Regions from separate parts of the Anaerosinus gibii genome, predicted to be linked through region 1. Evidence: a T-box and tRNA genes for the amino acid it is inferred to sense, from the RefSeq annotation. Region 1 holds a T-box; the other holds one or more tRNA genes.
The links. A T-box is a leader RNA that pairs with one kind of tRNA and senses whether it is charged. The one in region 1 lies ahead of leuS (leucine--tRNA ligase), so its partner is inferred to be a tRNA-Leu.

Region 1 (11,839 bases):
GCAGAATTGGTTTTTGCTGATTTTGGTGATGAATTTTTAAATATTTTTTCTGTAGGAAAAGATGAAGAAATTAAATGTGGAACGATGAAGATAAAAATTAATGGGCAGCAGATTTATTTACAAGTAAATACATTACGAATTTTTGATAATACAGGTAGTGTTGTCGGACATATTATAATAATGCAAGATGTTTCCGCCGTAAGAGCGGCATTGAAGCAGATACACACAACTAAAATGTTAATGTCGCTTGGCGAAGTTGCTGCAGGTGTTGCACATCATGTTAGAACACCGCTCACAACAATTAGTGGGTATTTACAATTAATGCTTGGCAGATTAGAAAATGATAAATATACTGTAAAACGAGATATCTTAGAAGGTTTGTTAGGCGAGGTGTCGTATATAAATAATGTTGTCAAAGAATTAATCATGTTTGCTAAACCTTCAGTCGTAAAAAAGCCGGGTGTAGATATAAATCGTATTTTAAATGAGGCGTTACTATTAACATTTAATCATTTTGGAAATGAAGAGATTCAACTACAAAGACAAATTATAAAAGGGTTACCGACGATTACGGGTGATGCAAGTTTGTTGCAACAAGCATTGGTAAATATTTTACAAAATGCATTAGAAGCGATGGGAGATAAAGGTGTTTTAGCAGTTAAAACTTGGCGCGATTATGAAACGAATATGCTTGTCATTTCCATCGTTGATACGGGAGCGGGAGTTCCAACGGAAATATTACCGAAAGTTTTTGAACCATTTTATACAACAAAGCTTGATCGCATGGGGCTCGGACTTCCGATTGCTTATCGAATTGTAGCAGAGCATGGCGGGTTTATTAATTTAACTCTGGCAACTGGAGATACAACAGGAACTAAAGTTCATATTTATTTACCAGTACTCGAGGATAATAGTCGGCGTTTGTCCGTTGTACATCAGCAAGTGTTAAATTTACAGTAGACAAGCTTTTAAGCATAGTGTGACAACCTCCTGAATATCATATATGGTGAATAAAGTTAAAATAGGGAAGGATGTTGTAGTGTGCTTAAGTCTTTTGGTTTGATTTTAGCAATGAGCTTTATGGTGATATCTATAATGATACTACCTGTAGCTGCTGCTGAAATTACAAATCCAAGTATTGTAGTTAATATTCCAAGTCGTACGTTAACGATTTTTGCAGATGGAAAGGCTATAAAAGTTTATAATGTAGGGATTGGAACTAAAGAAAATAAGACACCTATAGGTGATTTTAATGTAAAGGCAAAAGAAAAAAATCCTATCTGGATAAAGCCGTTTCAAGAAAATGTTAATAGTTTAAAGGATAATAAGGAAGAATTAGTCATTATAGAATCGGGTCCAGATAATCCTTTAGGATATCGTTGGATTGAATTTGACGGGGTATATGGTATTCATGGGACGAATAAACCAGAATCTATTGGCGGATATGTATCTAATGGTTGTGTACGGATGGTTGAAGCTGACGTTGAAGATTTATATGAAAAAGTACAAATAGGTACTCCAGTCAAAATTACATATCAACGATTGATTATTTGTGAGGGCTTAGATGGAAACGTTAGTTTAAAAATTTATCCTGATGAATACGGTTGCCAAACGATAACGATGGATGGGATTAATAAACAACTTACTAGATATGGTTTAAACGGTTTTGTAGATAATGATAAGCTATATGAAGCCTTAGCTTATTCAAATGGTGAGCCGATGGTACTCGGTAAGTCATTTTCGATTTTAGTTAATGGAAAAAAGATAGATAAACGTGGTGTTCTACAAAATGGTATTTACTATCTACCAGTCATTCCAATTGCAATTGAGCAAAAAACAAATGTAGAATGGAATCCAGATACACAAAATTTGACTAGCTATTATGGAAATGCAAGAGGATTTGTGCGAGATAATATTTTATATATAAATAAAGATGATGTACATACGCTTTATGGATTGTATGCAAATTGGGATGCTGGGCGCAATATGATGAGAATTGAAAGTTGTAATGAACAATTTTAATTGTATTGAAGAAAGGGTAAATTCAAAGTGAATTTACCCTTTTTATCATATTTTAAAGGACTTTTCAAGTGAATAGCAAATGTTATAATGGTTATAGCTAAAATAAATATATAAAGTAAGAGGTTAAATGATGGGGTGGAAAAAGTGAAAAAATTTGTTGTAATAGATGGAAGTAGTTTTCTTTATCGCGCGTTTTATGCATTACCGTTGTTATCTACGGCAAGTGGGCAATACACAAATGCTGTCTATGGATTTGCTAGTATGCTGGTGAAATTAATTGGAGAGTTACAACCGGATCGATTAGTTATTGCGTTTGATAAAGGGAAAAAGACTTTTCGTAATGAATTGTTTAATGAATATAAAGCTACGCGTAAGCAAACACCGAGTGAATTATCTTCGCAGATTCCTCTATTGCATGAGTTAATTGAGGTTTTTGGTATAGCCTTAGTTGAAAAAGCTGGTTTTGAGGCTGATGATATTATTGGTACAATGGCAACAAGAGCGGCAAATGAAGGGCATGAGGTTATTGTAGTTACTGGCGATAAAGACGCCTTGCAGCTTATTGGTGGAAATATAAAAGTGATGTTGACGAAAAAAGGCATTTCTGAAATGGAGATTTTTGATGAGATTGCATTTAAAGAAAAATATGGATTAGAACCATTACAATTAATTGATTTGAAAGGATTAATGGGAGATAGTTCTGATAATATTCCGGGGGTTCCAGGTGTCGGAGAAAAAACAGCGACAAAACTATTGATGGAATATAACTCTTTAGAAAATGTTTTGGAGCATATTGATGATATTTCTGGCAAAAAATTAAAAGAGCGTTTAACAGAAAATCGTGAATTAGCAATTCTGTCGAAAAAATTAGCGACCATCGTTCGGGATATGGATATCGAATTTGATTTAGAATCATATAAAATTCAGCCTGACACTAAAAAAATAAGAGATTTTTGCAATCAATATGAATTTCGGAGTGTTTTGTCGCGATTAGATACTTTATTTCCTGGAGAAACGGATGACTTTGGGTTTGGTACAGTGGTTAGTGAATTGCCGGAGCCAGTATATTTGAAAAATAAAGAGGAAGTAGAAAGATTAATTCGATTGGTTCGTGCAGAAAGAAAATTCGTTTTTGCACCAGTTTTAGATGGTCGCATTCCGGAAATGAGTTTAAAAGGGCTAGCAGTCGTTACAGAAAATGGTGATAGTGCTTATATTGATAGTAAAATTGAAGGGTGGATGGATATCCTTGCACTGTTGTCGGATGCGACGATTTGTAAAATTACGCATGATTTAAAACCTATGTATCATGCTTGTCATCCTTTAAATATAACAATTGCAGGTAGTTTATTTGATACAATGTTAGCTGCGTACTTATTAGAACCGACAAATAACAATTATGATTTAGCAAGACTAATGGAACGTTATTTGGGAGAATATAATCAACCAGAAGATTTTGAGAATGAATGTATTTATGCAACTTGGTCGGCGTTGTGTATTCATGATTTATCTACAGTTTTGCATAGTAAATTACAAGAGAATGATTTAGAAAGCTTGTACGACGAAATTGAAATTCCCTTGGTAGAAGTTTTAGCCGCCATGGAAGGGGCGGGAATAAGTGTACATGCAGATAATTTACAGGATATGGCGCTAGAAATAGCGGAAAAAATAAAAGTTTTATTGAAAGAGATTTATGAATTAGCAGAGCAGGAGTTTAATGTAAATTCAACAAAACAGCTTGGTGAAATTCTTTTTGAAAAATTAGAATTGCCAATCATAAAGAAAACAAAACGCGGTTATTCTACGGATGTTGAAGTTTTAGAGTCTTTAGTGCATCATCATCCAATTATACGCAAACTTCTAGAATATCGTACATTAACAAAATTAAAATCAACGTATTTGGATGGACTAAGTGTATTAATTCATGAAAAAACAGGTAGAATTTATACTCAGTTTAATCAAATGGTAACTGCTACCGGTCGTTTGAGTAGCTCTGATCCGAATCTGCAAAACATTCCTGTAAGGACGGATGCAGGAAAGAGAATTCGTGAACTTTTTGTGCCAGGCGTCGGTTATGATTACTTATTATCTGCTGACTATTCACAAATTGAACTTAGAGTATTGGCGCATATGTCAGGTGATAAAAATTTTGTTGAAGCGTTTACACAAAATCAAGATATTCATACGCGTACTGCATCAGAAGTATTTGGTGTACCAATGGAAGAAGTGACAAGTGAATTGAGAAGTCGGGCAAAAGCCGTAAATTTTGGAATCGTATATGGGATTAGTGATTATGGTTTATCAAAGGATTTGGGAGTGACGAGGAAAGAAGCCGGTATTTATATCGAAAGTTATTTTACAAAGTGCCAAGGTGTAAAAGAATTTATTGATCAAATGGTGAAAGATGCCCATACACAAGGGTATGTCACAACTTTATTTGGACGAAAAAGGTATTTGCCGGAAATTAATAGTAGTAATTATAATCAACGCTCTTTTGCTGAACGTACAGCAATGAATACCCCAATACAAGGAACAGCCGCGGATATTATAAAAAAAGCGATGATTGATGCTTTTCATGAACTAAAGAAAAGAAATTTACGTAGTCGAATTTTGCTACAGGTACACGATGAGTTAGTCATTGAAACCGTAAAGGATGAAATGAAAATTGTATCTGAAATTTTGCGTAATTCTATGCAAGGTGTAGCAAAGCTTAACGTACCGCTTACCATTGATATTCATATGGGGGAAAATTGGGCGCAAGCAAAGTGATGGGAGGCGAGTAAAATGCCTGAAATGCCTGAAGTTGAAATTATTCGTAGAAACTTAGTAGATAGATTAAAAGGTAAAATGATTACCAATGTGGAAGTTTTGTTGTCTAGGTTAGTAAAGTGGCCTACGGTTGAAAACTTTGAGTCGATGATAATCGGTAGAACAATCGCAGATTTTAAACGCAGAGGGAAGTATCTATTATTGGAATTAGATAATAGTGATATGCTTGTTATTCACTTGCGAATGACAGGAAGATTATGTTACGTAAGTGAAGGCGATGAACGTGATGCATATACAAGAATTGTATTTCACTTAAATAATGGTGATGTATTGACCTATGCTGATACGCGTACTTTAGGGACTTTGTATGCGATAAAGAAAGATGAATTATGGCGAATTTCCGGACTTGCGAATATGGGGCCGGAACCGTTATCTGCTGAATTTACGATTGCTTATTTGCAAGAAGCCTTAAAATCAAATCGTGGGAAAATAAAATCTTTTTTATTGAATCAGAAATATATTGGTGGCTTAGGAAATATATATGTGGATGAGTGTTTAATTCTTTCCAAAATCCATCCGGAAAGAGTAGGTAATTCATTGGCTGTGGATGAAATTAACCAGCTACATGCAGCGATTAATCAAGTAATTGATGCTGGAATAAATGATGGTGGAACGACATTTAGAGATTATCGAAATGGAAATGGTGAAAAAGGTAGTCATCAAGAGAATTTGTTTGTTTATGGAAGGAATGGACTGCCATGTAGATTTTGTGGAAGTATTATCGAAAAAATTGAAGTCGGCGGGCGGGGTACGCATTTTTGTCCGCAATGTCAAAAATGAGGATGTGTAAGATGTTTATACTGGGGTTAACAGGTGGCATTGCAAGTGGAAAAAGTACAGTAAGCCGTATACTAAAAGAGTTGGGCGCAGACATTATTGATGCTGATAAGATAGCGAGAAATATTGTAGAACCACAAAAAGATGCTTGGAAAGAAATTGTTGCACATTTTGGTGAAGAAATATTGACTAAAAATAAAAGTATTGATCGAATTCGGTTAGGTAATATTATCTTTAATGATGAGAATGAGAAAAAGATCCTGGAATCAATTACGCATAAGTATATTAAATCAGAAATTGAGCATTGTTTAAGCGTATTAGAAGAGAAGCGGATAGAAGTCATTGTGCTTGATATTCCTCTTTTATTTGAGGTTGGTTGGGATAAAATGGCGGATGAAGTATGGGTTGTTTATGCAGATGAAAAAAATCAATTGAATCGATTGATACAGAGAAATAACTGGTCTAAAGAAGAAGCAAAAGCGAGAATTAACAGTCAAATGTCGCTAAAAGAAAAAGTAAAAAGAGCAAGTTTCGTTATTGATAATAATAAGGATATAGATTATACTAAAAAACAAGTTTCAAATCGCTGGAGATATTTGAGGGATGGATTGAAAGGAAACGATTAGATTTTTCATGGATAATCATTTGGTGTTACGTTATCAAGAGAAAAGCGGAGTGATGCGTTTGTCATCTTATAAAAAAATAAAGTGGCAGGCATTTTTGGGGATTTTAGTATGTTTTAGTTTTATTTGTTATGCTATTTTTCAAAGTGCATGGTTTCAAAAGAAAGTGTTTTATCCATATCCGTACCGTGAATTGGTTATTGATTATGCTGTCGAAAAAAAACTCGATCCTTTTTTAGTTGCAGGAGTCATTTTAAGTGAAAGTAAGTTTAATTTTCAAGCGCGCTCGCACAAGGGTGCGATGGGTTTAATGCAATTAATGCCGGAAACAGCAAAGTGGATAGCACAGCAAATGGAAGATGAAGATTTCACTTTGGCAGAGCTAGAGGACCCGGAAATTAATATTCGATTTGGTACTTGGTATTTATCATCACTGCATAAAGAGTTTGAAGGAAATGAAGTTTTAATGCTTGCCGCATATAATGCGGGGCGTGGCAATGTAAAAGAGTGGATGGAAAAATATCAATGGGATATGTCGTTTCAAGATGTGAAACAAATTCCGTTTAAAGAAACGCGTGAATATGTAACGAAAGTGTTAAAAAGCAAAAACAAATATAAAAGTTTGTATCAAGAATAAAAGGCTGAAGAATTTACAGCGTAAGCTGTGTTCTTCAGCCTTTTATTATGAATTCTTTTCTTTGGCTCGCTTTTCACGAATACCGCACCAAATGAACAAACAAAAACCAATACAAAACACGATTAAGCTTGTCCATTGCGCTGATTTTAGTCCGAGAATAAGATTGTTGTAATCTCCACGTAAATATTCTAAAAAGAAACGGGCTAATGAGTAGAGCATCGTATAAAGAATAAATACTTGACCTTTGGCATGTCTGATAGAACGGAAAATAAGAAGAAGTGCAAAAATGACGATGTCGATTTGTCCCTCCCAAATTTCTGCCGGCCATAAAGGTTGATTTCCATAAGTTTGGTAAGCAAGAGTCGTTGTTGGATAGATGATGCCAAAGGAGCTACCCGTTGGATGCCCGAAAGCATCTCCATTAAGTAAGTTTGCAATTCGTCCTAAAGCTTGTCCTAAAATAATTGCAGGGGCAATAATATCGGCGAGTGCCCAAGTGTCAATTTTGTAGTATCTTGTATACAGGATGCCTACAATTGAGCCGAGAACAACTCCACCTTGAATTGCCATTCCGCCCTGCCAAACATAGAAAAGTTCATTTAAATGGTGTTGATAATAACCCCAATCAAAGAAGAAAACATCCCATAATCTAGCACCTAAGATTCCGCCTAACCCACAATAAATTCCCATATCAATGATATGATTATGCCAGCGTCCATCTTGTTTAGCGAGAAAGTAGGCAACGCCTGTTGCTAAAATGATGCTCATGCTTAATACTAGTCCGTATGAGCGAATTGGAAAATCTCCAATAAAAAAAAGATATTGATGCATAGTGCCTCCGTTTATTCAATGACTTAACGAATTTTAAAATTATGTTATCGTCAAATCTATAATGATTTATGAAGTATATTATAGAAGAATTTATAACAATAATCAATTTTAGTAAAATAAAAAGTAATCCAAGGATTTTATCCATTAGGATTACTTTAAAAATATGTATTAGGGTTTAAGCATTTTTGATCCACTCTTCTAATTTGTTAATTAGTTCTTCGCGAATGTTGATGACATCGCTGCCATGCCACTCTTGACTTGTATCGTTGTCAAACCAAGCATCTTTTAAACTAAATCCATCAGACGGTGAAAGTTTTTCACAGGCTGCAGTAAGAATGCCGTCAAGCATACTTTGTTTTAAGCTTTTTCGTAATAGTTTTGCACCTGTTCTTTCTATAGTATTTACTTCTAGTTCATCCCCTAAACGGGAAATTTCTACACTGCTAAGCAGTTTATTTTGATTGCCTGCATCTAAAATTGCTTGTCTCGCTGCATTTACGGCTTGTGTGTGAGAAATATTATCGTCTAAAACATTTACTCTAACATTACCAATAATCAATTTGTACATAAACGCACCTCCCAATATTAAAGTTTATGCAACTTGCTTTTGAATAGAACTGGCTATGTACACATATGGAGTAAAGTGCTTATTTATTGATGAAAGTTGACTTTCTGCAGGTGAAAAGCTATAATGAACAAATGTATAGTATTTTACTAAAATTTTTTATCATTCGATGAAATAGAGTAGTAAACTTTATTTGCAGCACAGAAAGTTGGCGGGTGATGTGAGCCAATATGTAAAAAAGTTGAACTCGCTATGGAGATTCGGCTAATGGCCGACGCTGATTCGCGTTACAAGCATAAATGAGAGGACATCTAAGAGAGGTGTCAATCAGGGTGGTACCGCGATATAATCGTCCCTGGCAATATGCCAAGGGATTTTTTTATTTATTCAGGGACGACTAAAATTCGAATGGAGTAAAAGCTCCGCTGAATCAAGTCTACTTTACTTTGTAAATATTCAAGGAGGCACAAACGTGAACGAAAAATATTCTCCGCAAGAGATTGAGCGCAAATGGCAAGAAAAATGGTTAGAAAACAGTGCATTCAAAACAGAACTTGATAGACAGAAACCAGAATATTATGTACTTGAAATGTTCCCTTACCCATCAGGAAATTTACATATGGGGCATGTTCGTAACTATTCTATCGGTGATGTTATTGCTAGATATAAAGCAATGCAAGGGTTTAATGTACTTCATCCGATGGGGTGGGATGCATTTGGAATGCCGGCGGAAAATGCGGCAATTAAACATGGTGTACAGCCTGCTGAATGGACATTTAAAAATATTGAAAATATGCGTCGGCAACAACGTGAAATTGGACTTTCTTACGATTGGGATCGTGAAGTAGCGACTTGTACGCCGGAATATTATCGTTGGACGCAGTGGTTATTCTTATTGTTTTATGAAAAAGGATTAGCATATAAAAAGAAAGCGGCTGTGAATTGGTGCAATCAATGTAATACGGTATTGGCAAATGAGCAAGTTATCGATGGACAATGCTGGCGTTGTGATTCAGAAGTTGTAAAAAAAGAGCTGGAACAATGGTTCTTTAAAATTACTGATTATGCTGATGTATTGCTTGAAGATTTAAAAGAGTTAAAAGGTTGGCCGGATCGAGTAAAAACGATGCAGGAAAATTGGATTGGTCGCAGTGAGGGTGCAGAATTTAGTTTTGATGTTCCGTCAATCCAAGAGAAAATACCCGTTTATACAACTTGTCAACATACGGTATTTGGCGTAAGCTATGTCGTCTTGGCTGCAGAGCATCCAATGGTTGAAAAGTTGATTTCAGGTAAAGAAAACGAAGCACAAATCAGGGCTTTTATGGAGAAGGTACGCAACCAAAGTGAACTTGATCGTACTGCTACTGATGTTGAAAAAGAAGGCATTTTTACAGGGGAATATGCAGTAAATCCGTTCACTGGTGAACGTGTACCAATCTGGATTGCAAATTACGTATTATATGAATATGGTACTGGTGCAGTTATGGGTGTACCTACGCATGATGAGCGCGATTGGGCATTTGCAAATAAATATAATTTGCAAAAGAAAATTGTAGTAGTTCCAGAAGGAAAAACTTTAGTATTAGATGAGATGACAAATGCTTATACCGAAGATGGGGTTTTAGTTGACTCTGGTGAATTTACTGGAATGACAGTAGAAAAAGCAAAAGTTGCCATTTTAGATTGGTTAGAAAAAAATAATATTGGGAAACGTCGCGTAAACTATCGTCTTCGAGATTGGTTAGTTTCCCGTCAACGTTATTGGGGCGCGCCGATTCCTGTAATTTATTGTCCAGACTGTGGTGTTGTTCCTGTACCAAAAGAAGATTTGCCAGTAATGCTTCCAGCTAATGTGAATTTTGAAGCTGGTGCAGTGTCTCCATTAGCACAAGTTGAAGAATTTGTACATTGTACTTGTCCAAAATGTGGTGGGAAAGCACGTCGTGAAACGGATACAATGGATACGTTTATTTGTTCTTCCTGGTATTATATGCGCTACACCGACCCGAAAAATGAGAAAATGCCATTTGATAGTGAAAAAGCAAACTACTGGATGCCGGTAGATCAATATATCGGTGGAATTGAACATGCGATTTTACATTTACTCTATTCACGCTTCTTTACCAAAGTGTTAAAAGATGCAGGGTTAGTAAACTTTAATGAACCTTTCAAAAACTTACTTACCCAGGGAATGGTAATTAAAGATGGTTCAAAAATGTCGAAATCTAAAGGAAACGTTGTTTCTCCGGAAGAAATTATCGGCACATATGGTGCGGATACTGCACGTGTATTTATGTTGTTTGCTGCTCCACCGGAACGCGATTTGGAATGGAGCGATCAAGGGGTAGAAGGAGCGCATCGTTTCTTAGGCAGAGTATGGCGTATTGTTGATCATTTTGCAGCATCTGTAACGAAGGGCGAAGCTATATATGATGTAACTACGCTGACAAAAGTTGAAAAAGAGTTGCGCCGTGTTCTTCATACAACAATTAAAAAGGTAACTGAGGATGTTGGAAATCGATTTAACTTCAATACCGCAATTAGCTCAATCATGGAATTAGTCAATGCAATTTATACAGCAAAAGACAAAGGCGAAGCATTAAATGATAGTTTGATGCGCGAAGTTATTTCATCATTACTTCGTTTACTTGCGCCTTTTGCTCCACATATTACAGAAGAATTATGGAATGAAGTAATCAGTGAAGGCAGTGTTCATAAAGAAAAATGGCCTGAATATGATGCAGCAGCTACTGTTTTAGATGAGGTAGAAATAGTTCTGCAAATAAATGGCAAGGTTCGGGATAAAATTATTGTAGCTGCTGGTCTTGATGCAAAAGCTTTAGAAGAAAAAGCAATGCAACAGGATAAAGTACAAGCTGCTATTGATGGGAAAAAAGTTGTTAAAGTAATTTGTATACCAAATAAAATTGTGAATATTGTAGTAAAATAAAAATAAAAATAGCGAATTGCAAAATTATTGCAATTCGCTATTTTATTTTTAAGGATATTTAGATAAATTGTGCAGGTAAATGTTAAATTATGTAGAAATACCTTGATAATAACAATATCGGGGTGATAAATATGCCAATTTATCGGAAATCCATAGTTGTATTTCTTTTATTAGCATTGGTCATGGTCGGTGGAGGAATGTATGGTTACACAAAGCAAGAGGAGAGTATACCTTTAAGCAAAGGTGATTTATCAGAAACTCAAAAGAAGGAACAAATTGCTGTCTATGTTTGTGGTGGTGTCGTACGTTCTGGTGTTGTTTCTTTGGATGGAGGAGCAAGAGTAATTGATGCAGTGAATGCTTGTGGTGGTGCTTTACCCAATGCAGATGTAACAAAGATTAATATGGCAAAGTTACTTAAAGACGGTGAACAAATACAAGTTCCAATACAAGAAGAGGCACTTTCTGAACAAAACTTAACAGCAGAGCATACAAAAAAAGTAAATAATAAATCGAGCCAAACTAATAATTATGGGCTGGTTAATATTAATACAGCAGATCAAGCGGAATTAGATTCATTGCCGGGTGTTGGTCCGTCTACA
Region 2 (11,839 bases), 920 kb from region 1:
TCAATAATTTTGGTTGTCGGCCAGTTTCGTTTCATCATCATTGGCGCGACTATTACACCTGCTCACCAAAATATGTTTGCAAACCAGTCCCATACTATCCATAACATCTCCATCTTATAAAAATAAAAACTGCCTTTAGGCAGTTTTTATTTTTATAAGATAACGTACCAATGTAATTAACAGACTCCGTTAGCTATCAGATAAAACTTTTAGCGTAAACAAACTAATTTCAGCTGGACAACCTAAGCGAAATGGAAACCAACTTCCGGCGCCAGTACTTACATACCCATACATTTGCTCCTTTTGATACATTCCGCGCATATACTTATACCGAACTGGTAAAAGAGGTTGTCTTCCAATAGCCACCTGACCACCATGGGTATGCCCAGTTAACGTTAAATCTATATTTTTCTCATACGCATAGTCTATAACAACGGGATGATGGCTCAATAATATTTTTGTCGAGTTTTCCGTAACCCCCAATAAGGCTAAATCTAGCATTTCTTTACTTTTTACAATCTGTTCATTTGCCGTTTCACTCCAAGGATAATCAATGCCTAATAAATAAACAGGTTTTTTACTATTAATAAGTAGTGTGTTTTTATTCCTCAATACTTTAACTTCACTATGCTGAAATGCTGTTTCTAATTTAGGGAAATTGCGAAAATATTCATGATTTCCCCACGAAAAATAAATTCCGTAACGAAATTTAGAAATATATCCATTTAAAACTTCAATCAAGGCATCAATCATTTTTACATCATCAATCAAGTCACCGGTAATAACAACTACATCTGCACCTTTTTTATATAACAGTTCAAGAATCTGTGATAATTTTTCAACAGAAAAAAATAATCCAATATGTGCGTCACTAATCTGTCCTATCTTTAATCCATCATTTTGAACGTCTAAATTTTTAATTAAAATGTCATGTTCTAAAAACTCTACTTTTTCTCCGCCCAAGAAAGTACCATATCCACTTAACCCAAATGATATAATAGGCAAAGAAACCGCCGCCCCTTGTATAAATTTTCGTCTACTTAAATCTATAGCATCATTCTCTTTAAGCAAATTCCGCAAATAAACTCGCTTTATCCCATGATAAAAAGGTAGCATAAACAGCCCTATTAATTGCCCCATAAACCAAAGAATCGTTATTTGGCTGAGCAACCCTTGAAAAGGAAATACATCCAGCTTTCCTCTTGTCAATATTATTCCACCTACAGCAATAATATTGATTAACCAAAAAAACGACTTTAATGTTTTATTCCGATAACAGGGGAAAACTTTACATAATAAAGTAATAAATAAATACGCAATTCCAAGCGCTATCCCAATTAGAATTCCAATGAAATAAATTGACGGTCCGTTCACAATAGCCTCCATTTTTACAACATATTATTATCAGTTTATCCGATAACTATCCCGCTCTACGACTCCTAACTTCTATAAATAGGAGCTATACCCTACAAATAACTAACTTTCTGGATAAGGTCTGCTAAGATTCAAATGGAATGAAAACTCCACTTGAATCAAGTCTTACTTTATATTATGTACAAATCATTTATTTTTAATATTAAGTGTAAAAAAAGAGAATCGACGACTGCCGATTCTATAAATAACATATGTTTATTTTTATAATTTTTTATTTATTATACCTTATACCTCGCCGCGTAAATGAGCCAGTTCAGCCTGCTTCTCACAATAATACCATCTTATCGATTTCCCGATAGCACAACGGACTGCATCCAGTTTACCTTGCAAAGCAAGCTTTTTTAACCTACTTGCATCAAACCCACTGACTGATAAATAACTTGCGGAAATGAATCCATGACTCTTCAAAAGATTACGATAGCTGGCGCTATCCTTGCGGTCCATTTCAATGCTTTTTATTGCCATACTGCTCCCCCCATCATATAAATCATGAGATACCAATATAGCCCATTTACTTTAGGTACGCCTATATTATACAACAAAAATATTTATTTGTACACTACTTTTCTCTTTATTTGTAAATTCTTTTAAAAAATACTATATACTATTAAAATTATTCTTTAATTTTTCTTTGCTATCCCTAAAGAAAAAGCAATGTGATTACAAAATATCACATTGCTTATATTTCTATCTAAATCTTTCTACATATTCTTTTAAATCATTTGCGCCCTTTGTGACCGTTTCTAAACTAGAAGTAATTTCTTCTGTAGATGCAGCTTGTTCCTCACTAATTGCACCTGTTCCTTCAATTGCACGTGCAATCGAAGATACAGCCTGGCTCATTTCGTGCAAAGTTTTTTGAATTCTTTTCGTTGCTTCCTGCGATTGTTCAGCTAATTTACGCACTTCTTCTGCAACTACAGCAAAGCCTCTACCTTGTTCTCCTGCTCTAGCAGCCTCAATTGCCGCGTTTAAACCCAATAAATTAGTTTGTTGAGCAATCGTATTAATATAATCAATTACTTGCGTCGTTTCATTATTTTTTACCATTAACTCATTTGCTAATTTGATTGCCTCTTGCCCAGCTTGTGCCAATTCAGTTGCACTCATTGCAACTTGCTCTACAGCAATATAAGCCTGCTCCGTTGAAGTTGCAAGGTTTTCAACAGTACTAATCAAATCGTTATTGTCTCCCGTATCAATCCCTGAACTTAAAGTTCCTATAACCTTTTTATCTTTTCCATAAATCGGAGTAAAAACTGTCTTTATAGGATAACCATAAACTTCTTTAGGTATATCTTCAAAAGTTTCTTTTCCTGAATCAATACATTTCGCAATTGTTGGAATCCCCGCAATCGGTTTACCAGCCGGCAAATCAAGTTCGAAATTTTTCGCGCGATGATAACCAAGGTATTCCTTTAAGTCTGTTAACCCAACAGCCATATCTTCACGAACAATTTTATTCATATAAGGAAGAACAATCTTAAACGCCTCCAAAATCTCCTCATTTGAATACTGCTTTTTCTCTCCTACCTCCATTTGAATTCCTCCTCCATATTCTCCTCATCTCTATATACTGGAAACTCTTTATCAAACGAATATAACTAAGTATGTATATTTGGGGCATCAAAGTACTATTCTTTATTTCGTTGTTAATTGTAAAATTCCCTCTTTTTTCATATCGATATCGTCTACATTTTATTACTAAAAAACAAAAAACCTACATCATTGTAGGTTTTATTCTCTATCTGGTGCGGCCGAGAGGATTTGAACCTCCACGAGATTGCTCTCACTAGCGCCTGAAGCTAGCGTGTCTGCCGTTCCACCACGACCGCATTACGTATTTATTTATAAATAAAAAACACCATCTTACTAACGTAAAATGGTGCCGAGGACCGGAATCGAACCGGTACGGATATTTCTATCCGCGGGATTTTAAGTCCCGTGCGTCTGCCAGTTCCGCCACCCCGGCATAACATTTTGGAGCGGGTGATGAGAATCGAACTCACGTGACTAGCTTGGAAGGCTAGGGCTCTACCATTGAGCTACACCCGCATATTAAAATTAATGGAGCTGGCGAGAGGAATTGAACCCCCAACCTGCTGATTACAAGTCAGCTGCTCTACCAATTGAGCTACACCAGCAAACTTAACCGCTCAGTTATATTATCATATATCATTTACTTTGTAAAGGCTATTTTATATATTTTTTTATTCTTGTAACTATTTCTATAAGGATTTATAATTATACTAAATAGAAGGCAGGTGATTTTATATTGCATGTCTAAAGATAGAATTTGTTGCAGTTATGTTTTCCACGGGCAACAAAGACTCAAAGATCGTATTGAAGTTATTATCCTTGCTGAAAGCTACGGATATTGAAAAAGGAGACTAACTATGAATCTGCCAAAACCAATCTTACAAAAGATTGTACAATGTATAATCGTTGGTATTTTAACTATTGTCATCGCTGTAGGAATTATAAATTACAAAAATAATCAGCCCTCGCCTCAAAATCCAGCTACTTCTCCCCAAACAGAAACCTATAATAAATAAAGTTAATAAAAGCACCCTAAAAGTTAGGCATGATATAGCTAACCTTTTAGTGGTGCTTTTTATTATTTAAAATAAATTTAAGACATAAAACCTTAGAATTTTGCAACTTGTATTCTTTAAGTATTATAAATTAGAAAATTGTTATGTACATGCAGAATTCCAGAAAATAAAATATTTTATATTTCTTTTTCAAATGCTTTATTTATTTCTTCAAAAGAGTCTAATATTGCTGTTATCCATCTATTCCCGATAGGAATCTCTACTATACTTTCAGTGCTGCTACTATCTTTACAAATAATTGAAGCCTTTGTTGCTTTATTGCATTCTATCCAAAACTTTAATTTAGGAAAAATATCTGTATCATTAAGACACCGCCCTGTTAAATCAGTAAAAATAATCATTTTTTTCATCTCCCCATATAACTTTCTAACAAAAACAAATATTTCTTATTAGCTTCTGGACTACTCTAGATAAATATTAATTTCTACTTTACCTCTCTAAATATTTAAATATTTGTACGCCTGCCATATTTGTTTTAAGTTGAGATGTCCCTTATTTTCATTTTTAAACTAACAATCGTATCTACAAATTCTTTACTCATTTTACACTTAAACTTAAGTTATTTTTTCATATTCTACAATATTATTACAATTCCTTCTAAACTTTCATATAAACGACATTTTTTCTTTCTTTTCCCTTGAGAATTTCAAAAAATACATAATTACAAGATAAATTGATAAAATTTTCAGAAAATTAACCTTCTACGTATCAAAAAAGTAAAATATTTTATAGAGTTAAAAATAATAGTTGAATAAAAATAAAATTGCCATCAGCTTAAATGGTAAATCTAAGTTGGTGGCAATTTTATTCATTTCGACAGGTCATTTATATACTATTACCATATTATTAATAACGAATCAAATATAATTGCTCTTTTACTTTCGATTCATTTTATTATTAATTAAGTTATTAAGGAGAAACCTACTATAGCTTCATCCTTTATAAGCTTGAAAAGTCTTTAAAATATGTTCGGCTTCTTCAGGGAAATCATTTTGAATTGCACTTAGGTACATAAAGATACTCCCTTGATACTTCAGTGAATCTCCAAATACAATTATCTCATAGCAACTGCGAATTACATTGATTAGACAATCCTCAAAATGATCTTCTTCACACGATTTACATTGTCGTAAAATATGGGCTATTGCATCTAAAGCCGCATCATTATCGAATGAACGCAAATCATGCGGAATAGTTTCTACCCCATTCTGAACAAAAGTCATTTTAGTTTTTAAAGAATCCTTAATACAAGCCTTCGTATAGCCAATCAAACAGTTTTTATCCTTACATACTCCACAAAATTCTTCCGTTAAACAATTCTGCTCAATATCCCTTAATAATAGATTATAATTTACCTCTGTATATGAAACACCCATTTTTTATCCTCCTTACTATATACTCTTCTTTTACTATAATACCAAATAATACGAATTACAAGTTAATAATTATTATTAAGATGAATTATTTATATATATTATATTTTCTTGACTTATAGTTTACTCTAAGTAATATACTTTTAAATAAAATGATAAGATAATAATGGAGGTATTAAAATGAAGGTATTATTAGTGAATGGAAGTCCTCATGAAAAAGGTTGTACTTATACCGCATTAGCAGAAATTGCAACTACATTAGAAAGTGAAGGTATTGAAACACAAATTTTCTGGCTTGGTATAAAACCACTCTCCGGCTGCATTGCTTGTAAAACCTGCGCTAAAATTGGCAAATGTGTCTTTAATGATAAAGTTAATGAATTTTTAGCGATTGCCAATAATTTTGATGGATATATATTTGGTTCTCCTGTACATTGGGCAGCTGCAAGTGGTGCAATAACCTCTTTTATGGATCGCATATTTTACGCAGCTAATTGTTCTGGGCAAAAAATATTTTATCTTAAACCCGCCGCAGCTATTGTATCTGCTCGTCGTGCAGGAACAACAGCTGCATTTGACCAATTAAATAAATATTTTACTTTAATGCAAATGCCAATTATCGCTTCACAATATTGGAATATGGTACACGGTGCAAAGCCTGAAGATGTCAAAAAAGATTTAGAAGGGTTACAAACCATGCGGACTTTGGCGAGAAATATGGCATTCTACTTGAGATGCAAAGAAGCTGGGTTAAAAGCGGGTGTGCCTCTTCCAACTCAGGAAGTCGGCATTTATACAAATTTTATTCGTGATTGATCTTAACTGAACTGCCTTCGTTCTAAAGGTAGCTATACAAAAACGCCCAAATATTTTATTATACTGGGCGTTTTTATTCTCTCTATATTTTATTTATCCAACTACGATTCCAAAATATAAATGAATTGCAATCATTATATGAAAGATACCCGTTGATTTATTGGCTTACATAAATACACTACACCTTCATCTTTTTCACTAACCTCTTGCAAAAACTACTTATCACTTGGAGTTAAATTTAACACAAAACTTTTTTATCACTCAAGGTGTTTCCTTTAGTTTTAATGGAAAGAATTCTCACTACAATCCATTTGTTTTCCTCTTTTACTAAATTTATATTGTGCATCTACTCCTTCTAATAATTCTTTTAGAAATGGATATAGCTCATATATATTTGAAACTAGCTGATAATACACCCACTGTCCTTTTTTTTCCGCATCAATTAGCCCAACCATTCTAAGTCTTCCTAATTGCTTTGATGTGGCAGACTGAGAAATCGGTAAAATATTTTCAATTTCACAAACACATTTACTCCCACTCATTAAATAACATAGAATAGCTAAGCGATTTTGATCTGCCAACGCTTTTAGGACATCTACATATTTCATCTCATCACTTCCAATGTGTATAATTCTAGTAAGGATATAGCATTTACAGCTATATCCTTACTTTTTCTATTTCAATAAATCTAACAAATGTTCCCCTTTAATTTCTTCGCTTTTCCAAGGAATAATTGCAAAATTTCCTTTTGAAATCTCATTTACTTTATTTATCCACGGGATTTCTCCCATAGCTTTTGTTTTTAATAATGGACTTTTAGTACCTGTTTTTAACATACTATGATTGATTATCCACCATTTATTATGAATTCCTGCACGTTTCAAATCCGCTTGCAAACGCATCGCTTCATAGACTGGTGTTGCCTCTGCTAATGTTACAATGACAACGGCAGTCTCTTTTTCATCTCTCAATCTCGGCAAGAGGTTTCTTACCGATTCAGGGATATCCCCATGCGTCCTTTCTACTTCCTTGTGATAGCTTTGCGATGCATCTAACAGTAATAAGGTATGCCCCGTTGGTGCAGTATCTATGACAACGATTTCTTCATCTGCTTTTTCCACTATTTCAGCAAAGGCTCTAAACACTGCAATTTCCTGTGTACATGGGGAGCGTAAATCTTCTTCTACATAAGCGAGGTCATCTTCTGACATTGTTTCCCGTGCTTTTCCTAGTACTTCCTCTTGATATTTTTTTAATGCTAAGTTTTCATCTATTTTACTTATTGTGAGTTGTTTTGTATCTTGAATAACAAATTTTAAATGATCCGCTGGATCTGTCGTTGTTAAATGGACTTTTGCTCCATGGCTAGAAAGCCCCATTGCAATCGTAGCCGCTAGCGTTGTCTTGCCAACGCCACCTTTCCCCATAGTAAAAACCACACGCTTTTTAGAATGATACAGATCATCAATAAAATTCTTCAAGGATGATGGATTTTCTTTATGCAAAGTATAATTTACAGAATCTAAAGTATCTTCTTTTAACATTTTTCTAATATTATTGATACCAGTTAAATGATATGACCTAAGTGGAATCATATACGTAGCTAATTCGCAGATTTCCTTTGGAATAATTTCTAATGCTGCTTCTTGTTTTCTGTACACTCCTTCTGCAACTTTATCATTTTCTATATCAGGCAGATAAACGCCATTGATAATTAAACATTGATTTTTAACACCAAGTTCTTTTAACTCCATAGATGCTCTAGCTGCCTCTTTTAGTGGTGTATCATCGGGTCTTGTCACTAAAATCAAGGTTGTCATTTCAGGATTTGCTAACATTTTTACTGCCTGTTTGTAAATCTCTTTGCGCTCTTCAAGCCCAGATAATTGACCTAAACAAGAAGCACCATGTGTACTTTCACTAATAAAATTGCTCCACGCGGATGGTAGTTGCAACATCCTAAGTGTATGTCCTGTAGGTGCTGTATCAAAAATAATGTAATCGTATTCTTTTTGCATTGCTTGATCGGTAATAAAGTTCGAAAATTCATTAAATGCTGCAATTTCTACTGTACAAGAACCAGAAAGTTGTTCTTCCATATTTTTAATGATACTTTCTGGCAACTTTCCTTTATATGGGGCAATAACTGATTCACGATATGCTTTCGCTGCTGCCTCTGGATTTAAATTTGCAACTACAAGGTTCGAATTTTCCTGAATCGGTGTTCCTTCGCTTGATAACTCTATTCCAAATACATCTTGCAAGTTTGATGCAGGGTCAGTACTCACTAAAAATATCTTTTTCCCTTGGTCGGCTAATGTTAATGCTGTCGCACAAGCTACAGATGTTTTTCCTACGCCACCTTTACCGGTAAAAAACAAGTATTTTGTTAGTGAAATTTTATCTATCTCAAATTGCTTATACACTCGCTTATCCTCCTAAAAATTTTTAACAACAGCCTTTTCCGCCACAGCACCCACTAGACTTTTTATGCTTTGCCATCTTTGCAAACTCCTCTTCTGGCAGACCCGTCCATTTAGAAAATTCTTCATTTGTCGGATATTTTCCACTTTTAACAATTTCGCCATCTACCATAGTAATTGGTAAAGCCTTTTCATTGTACTTTGTTAGCATCTCGCTTACTTTAGTATGATTGATAAACGCCTGTGGATTGCTTGCTAATCCATAACGCGTAATTTTTATTCCTTTTTTCTCAATATTATGAATGACTGTCGCAACTCTAAGTAATTCTTTATCCACACTCGGACCACATACTCCTGTTGAACAACACATTGCAGGATCAAAAATTTCAATTTTACTCATAGTAAAAACTCCTTTTTATATTAGCTACACGCTAATTTATTTCCAATCTGTATATGACTATATTGTAATATATTCATATACGGAGTAAGTTGTTCTGATTTATATTTTTTCAGATCAAAATTTTTGATGTATTTTGTAAAAATTATATTTACAAAATAAAAAAGAACCTCAATCATCTGAAGTTCTTAAAAATACTAGGAGTGTCACTGAGTCCGATACAATTAATTTGTAATCTAAAAAGCAACCTCCTCCAACCCGTTATATGCTTATTTATCCTCTTTTTATTTTCCTACTTTTAGCTCGGCACCAATCCATATCATAACAGGAATAAGCATCTGAAAGAACAAAATATAAATTTGATAGACGTCCAAAAATTTTAATAAATCCATTATACTATTAAACCCTAAAATACTTATTACTAAAACACTTATACTCAGGATGAATAAAATTAATCCCTCATTTCTATTATCAAATAAACATTTCACTCCTTTTACTGCTGCCGATAGACAAATTGATATTTTAGCAATACATGCTAATAGAAAATTGAAAAAAATAATCATTTCAATTCTTGAAAGAAAATCACCAATGCTGATCAATCTCGCTACAGTATAGATTGGGAAATAAGAACTTTCCAACATAGGAATACCTAAAACCATAGCACTAATTAAAAATATAGCGATAAAGATTATCATGGCAATAAAAAAGCCAAAAAAATAAATCATATAAGGATTTTCACGATTTCTAATAAAATCTTCAAATGTTAAAAATAATATTGTTCCGATAAAAGTAGTCGAAAGAATCTTTAAACTTGCCTTTACAATGTCAATTGTACTATGTTCAAAAATTGGTAAAAGGTTGGTATATTTCATTTCTGGCATAGATGCGATTAGTATATACAGCAATATAAGAAAATATATTGGAAAAACAAATATACTCCACTTTTTTAAAGTGTTTATTCCACTAAAAGTTAAATAAGTAGCAGCGATAACAAGTAAAATCATAATAGGAATCACAGGCGTCTCTACTAAGGTCACTATCTTAATAAATTCTGAAATAAGTTTAATAACAATAGTGCTAAGATAAATCGCATACACTATTATTAAAGCAGTAATTATTTTTCCAATTATTTTTCCAAATATCAATTCCGTAATATCATATAAATTTTTTCCTGGGAATAAACTATTAATTCTAGCATACATAAGAATAAAAATGCTTCCAAATGCTAATGCAAGTATTATCGAGATCCAATTGTCTTGCCCTACTCCCCAACTAATCCCTATAGCAGAATTACTCCCAAGTAAAAACAATACCATCATATAAATTTCTGTTTTCATTGATGTTATTTTACTCTGCATAACAATACCTCTTTCATCACTTCTGATCCCTCTTTATTTCGTTAGCCCTGTATTTGTTATGACAAATTCATGTCTTATTTCGACTTCCATGGTTTGAATATAGTAATCCCACTCTTCTCTTAACTTGTACCATAGCTCTGGATCACTTTTGTGAATCATTGTTCCAACTCCTAAAAGGTCACAATTTAATTCTTTTTTTCCTTTGTTTATTAGTGACTCTAACCTTTGCAAAGAATCTAATTTAGCCGCGGATTTAAATTCTTCGATAGTCTCTCTCTTTGAAAGGTCAATATCAAAATTTACTTCACTCACTTTTGCTACACTACTCATATCCAAAAAAATTTTTAAACGGTTTTCATTATAAGAATATGACATTTTCGTCTTATTTTTCTCTAATTCAAGGACAATTTTATCTTGACTATCGTTTAAAGGGACTGTGATTATACCTCTATTTATCTCATTAGTAGCCAAAAGATAAGTATATGTTTCTTCTGGAGATAAATATCCTTTCAGCTTATCTCCTTTAAAAATAGCAGTTCCATTTAATTCTACGATCTTTTTTTCTTTATTGTTTTTACAGCGGACAGCAGGTAAAACTAATGGAATTTCGTCTTTACCATGTAAAATATCAAAAGTTTTGCAAATATTAACACCTTTACTTGAGGCTGTTGTTTTCCATCCACTCCTTATAATTTTTTCAAGCTCTTCGGAAACTATTTTATTATCAACACCATTTGACATTAAAACTTCTTTCGCAGTCTTTTCCTGCGAAAGAACCGGTATTATTGTTTCCCGCATCTCCGCATCTCTGGCAAAAAAATCTAAAATGGAATTTATCCCCTCTTTTCTTGCAATTTGATTGCTAATAATAACAACCTTTATATCACCCATATATAATTTTTTTGCTAATTTTCTTTTTGCATTTCGAATTGCTTCAAATATCGTTCTTCCTTCTACCTCAACTAGTTGAGATTTACTGGGTTCTTTCTTGCTTGTTTCTGAAAAATCTATAAATTCTATCGTTAGTTTATAATTATTATTTTCCTCGTTTCTATCAATGGCTATCCCTGTGAAAACTGATAGTGTATCCAATCCCCGATAATTCCAGCAGCCACTGAGAGGAATGCATATCCCAATGATTAACATAATGCTAATTAATTTTTTAATTACATTCACCTTTATCACCATTCAGTCTTTTTTTATTTTCAGTTAAACTTGAAGGACGCTTAATCATTTTCCACCAAGGACCTCTAATAAAAGTATCTTTAACTTCCTGATACTTCATATTATCCATAGATATTATTTGAGGTATTCCAAAGGAATGTAAATTTAAAAGATGTGTTAATATCATTGAACAGCCGATAACAAAACCTAATAATCCAAATGTAGATGATAATAAAATCAGCAATGTTCTTCCATAAAT

Region 2: it encodes a tRNA-Leu, which carries the amino acid that the T-box ahead of leuS (leucine--tRNA ligase) is inferred to sense. The anticodon was not compared.

Annotation. Positions count from the first base shown of each region.
Region 1 is NZ_CP120678.1:1,544,479-1,556,317, reverse strand. Features, by position in the region: gene P3F81_RS07470 (two-component system sensor histidine kinase NtrB) at 1-960, shown strand, start outside; gene P3F81_RS07465 (L,D-transpeptidase) at 1,042-2,022, shown strand; gene polA (DNA polymerase I) at 2,167-4,791, shown strand; gene mutM (DNA-formamidopyrimidine glycosylase) at 4,807-5,631, shown strand; gene coaE (dephospho-CoA kinase) at 5,643-6,254, shown strand; gene P3F81_RS07445 (lytic transglycosylase domain-containing protein) at 6,277-6,888, shown strand; gene lgt (prolipoprotein diacylglyceryl transferase) at 6,934-7,719, opposite strand; gene P3F81_RS07435 (hypothetical protein) at 7,895-8,287, opposite strand; T-box leader at 8,445-8,644, shown strand; gene leuS (leucine--tRNA ligase) at 8,757-11,237, shown strand; gene P3F81_RS07425 (ComEA family DNA-binding protein) at 11,369-11,839, shown strand, end outside.
Region 2 is NZ_CP120678.1:622,161-633,999, reverse strand. Features, by position in the region: gene P3F81_RS02965 (hypothetical protein) at 1-104, shown strand, start outside; gene P3F81_RS02960 (metallophosphoesterase) at 190-1,374, opposite strand; gene P3F81_RS02955 (hypothetical protein) at 1,660-1,899, opposite strand; gene P3F81_RS12935 (methyl-accepting chemotaxis protein) at 2,122-2,973, opposite strand; tRNA gene P3F81_RS02945 (tRNA-Leu) at 3,184-3,269, opposite strand; tRNA gene P3F81_RS02940 (tRNA-Leu) at 3,318-3,406, opposite strand; tRNA gene P3F81_RS02935 (tRNA-Gly) at 3,416-3,489, opposite strand; tRNA gene P3F81_RS02930 (tRNA-Thr) at 3,503-3,578, opposite strand; gene P3F81_RS02925 (hypothetical protein) at 3,831-3,989, shown strand; gene P3F81_RS02920 (hypothetical protein) at 4,166-4,390, opposite strand; gene P3F81_RS02915 (hypothetical protein) at 4,982-5,425, opposite strand; gene P3F81_RS02910 (flavodoxin family protein) at 5,603-6,238, shown strand; gene P3F81_RS02905 (ArsR/SmtB family transcription factor) at 6,520-6,846, opposite strand; gene arsA (arsenical pump-driving ATPase) at 6,913-8,664, opposite strand; gene arsD (arsenite efflux transporter metallochaperone ArsD) at 8,687-9,061, opposite strand; gene P3F81_RS02890 (GerAB/ArcD/ProY family transporter) at 9,343-10,416, opposite strand; gene P3F81_RS02885 (Ger(x)C family spore germination protein) at 10,450-11,592, opposite strand; gene P3F81_RS02880 (spore germination protein) at 11,579-11,839, opposite strand, start outside.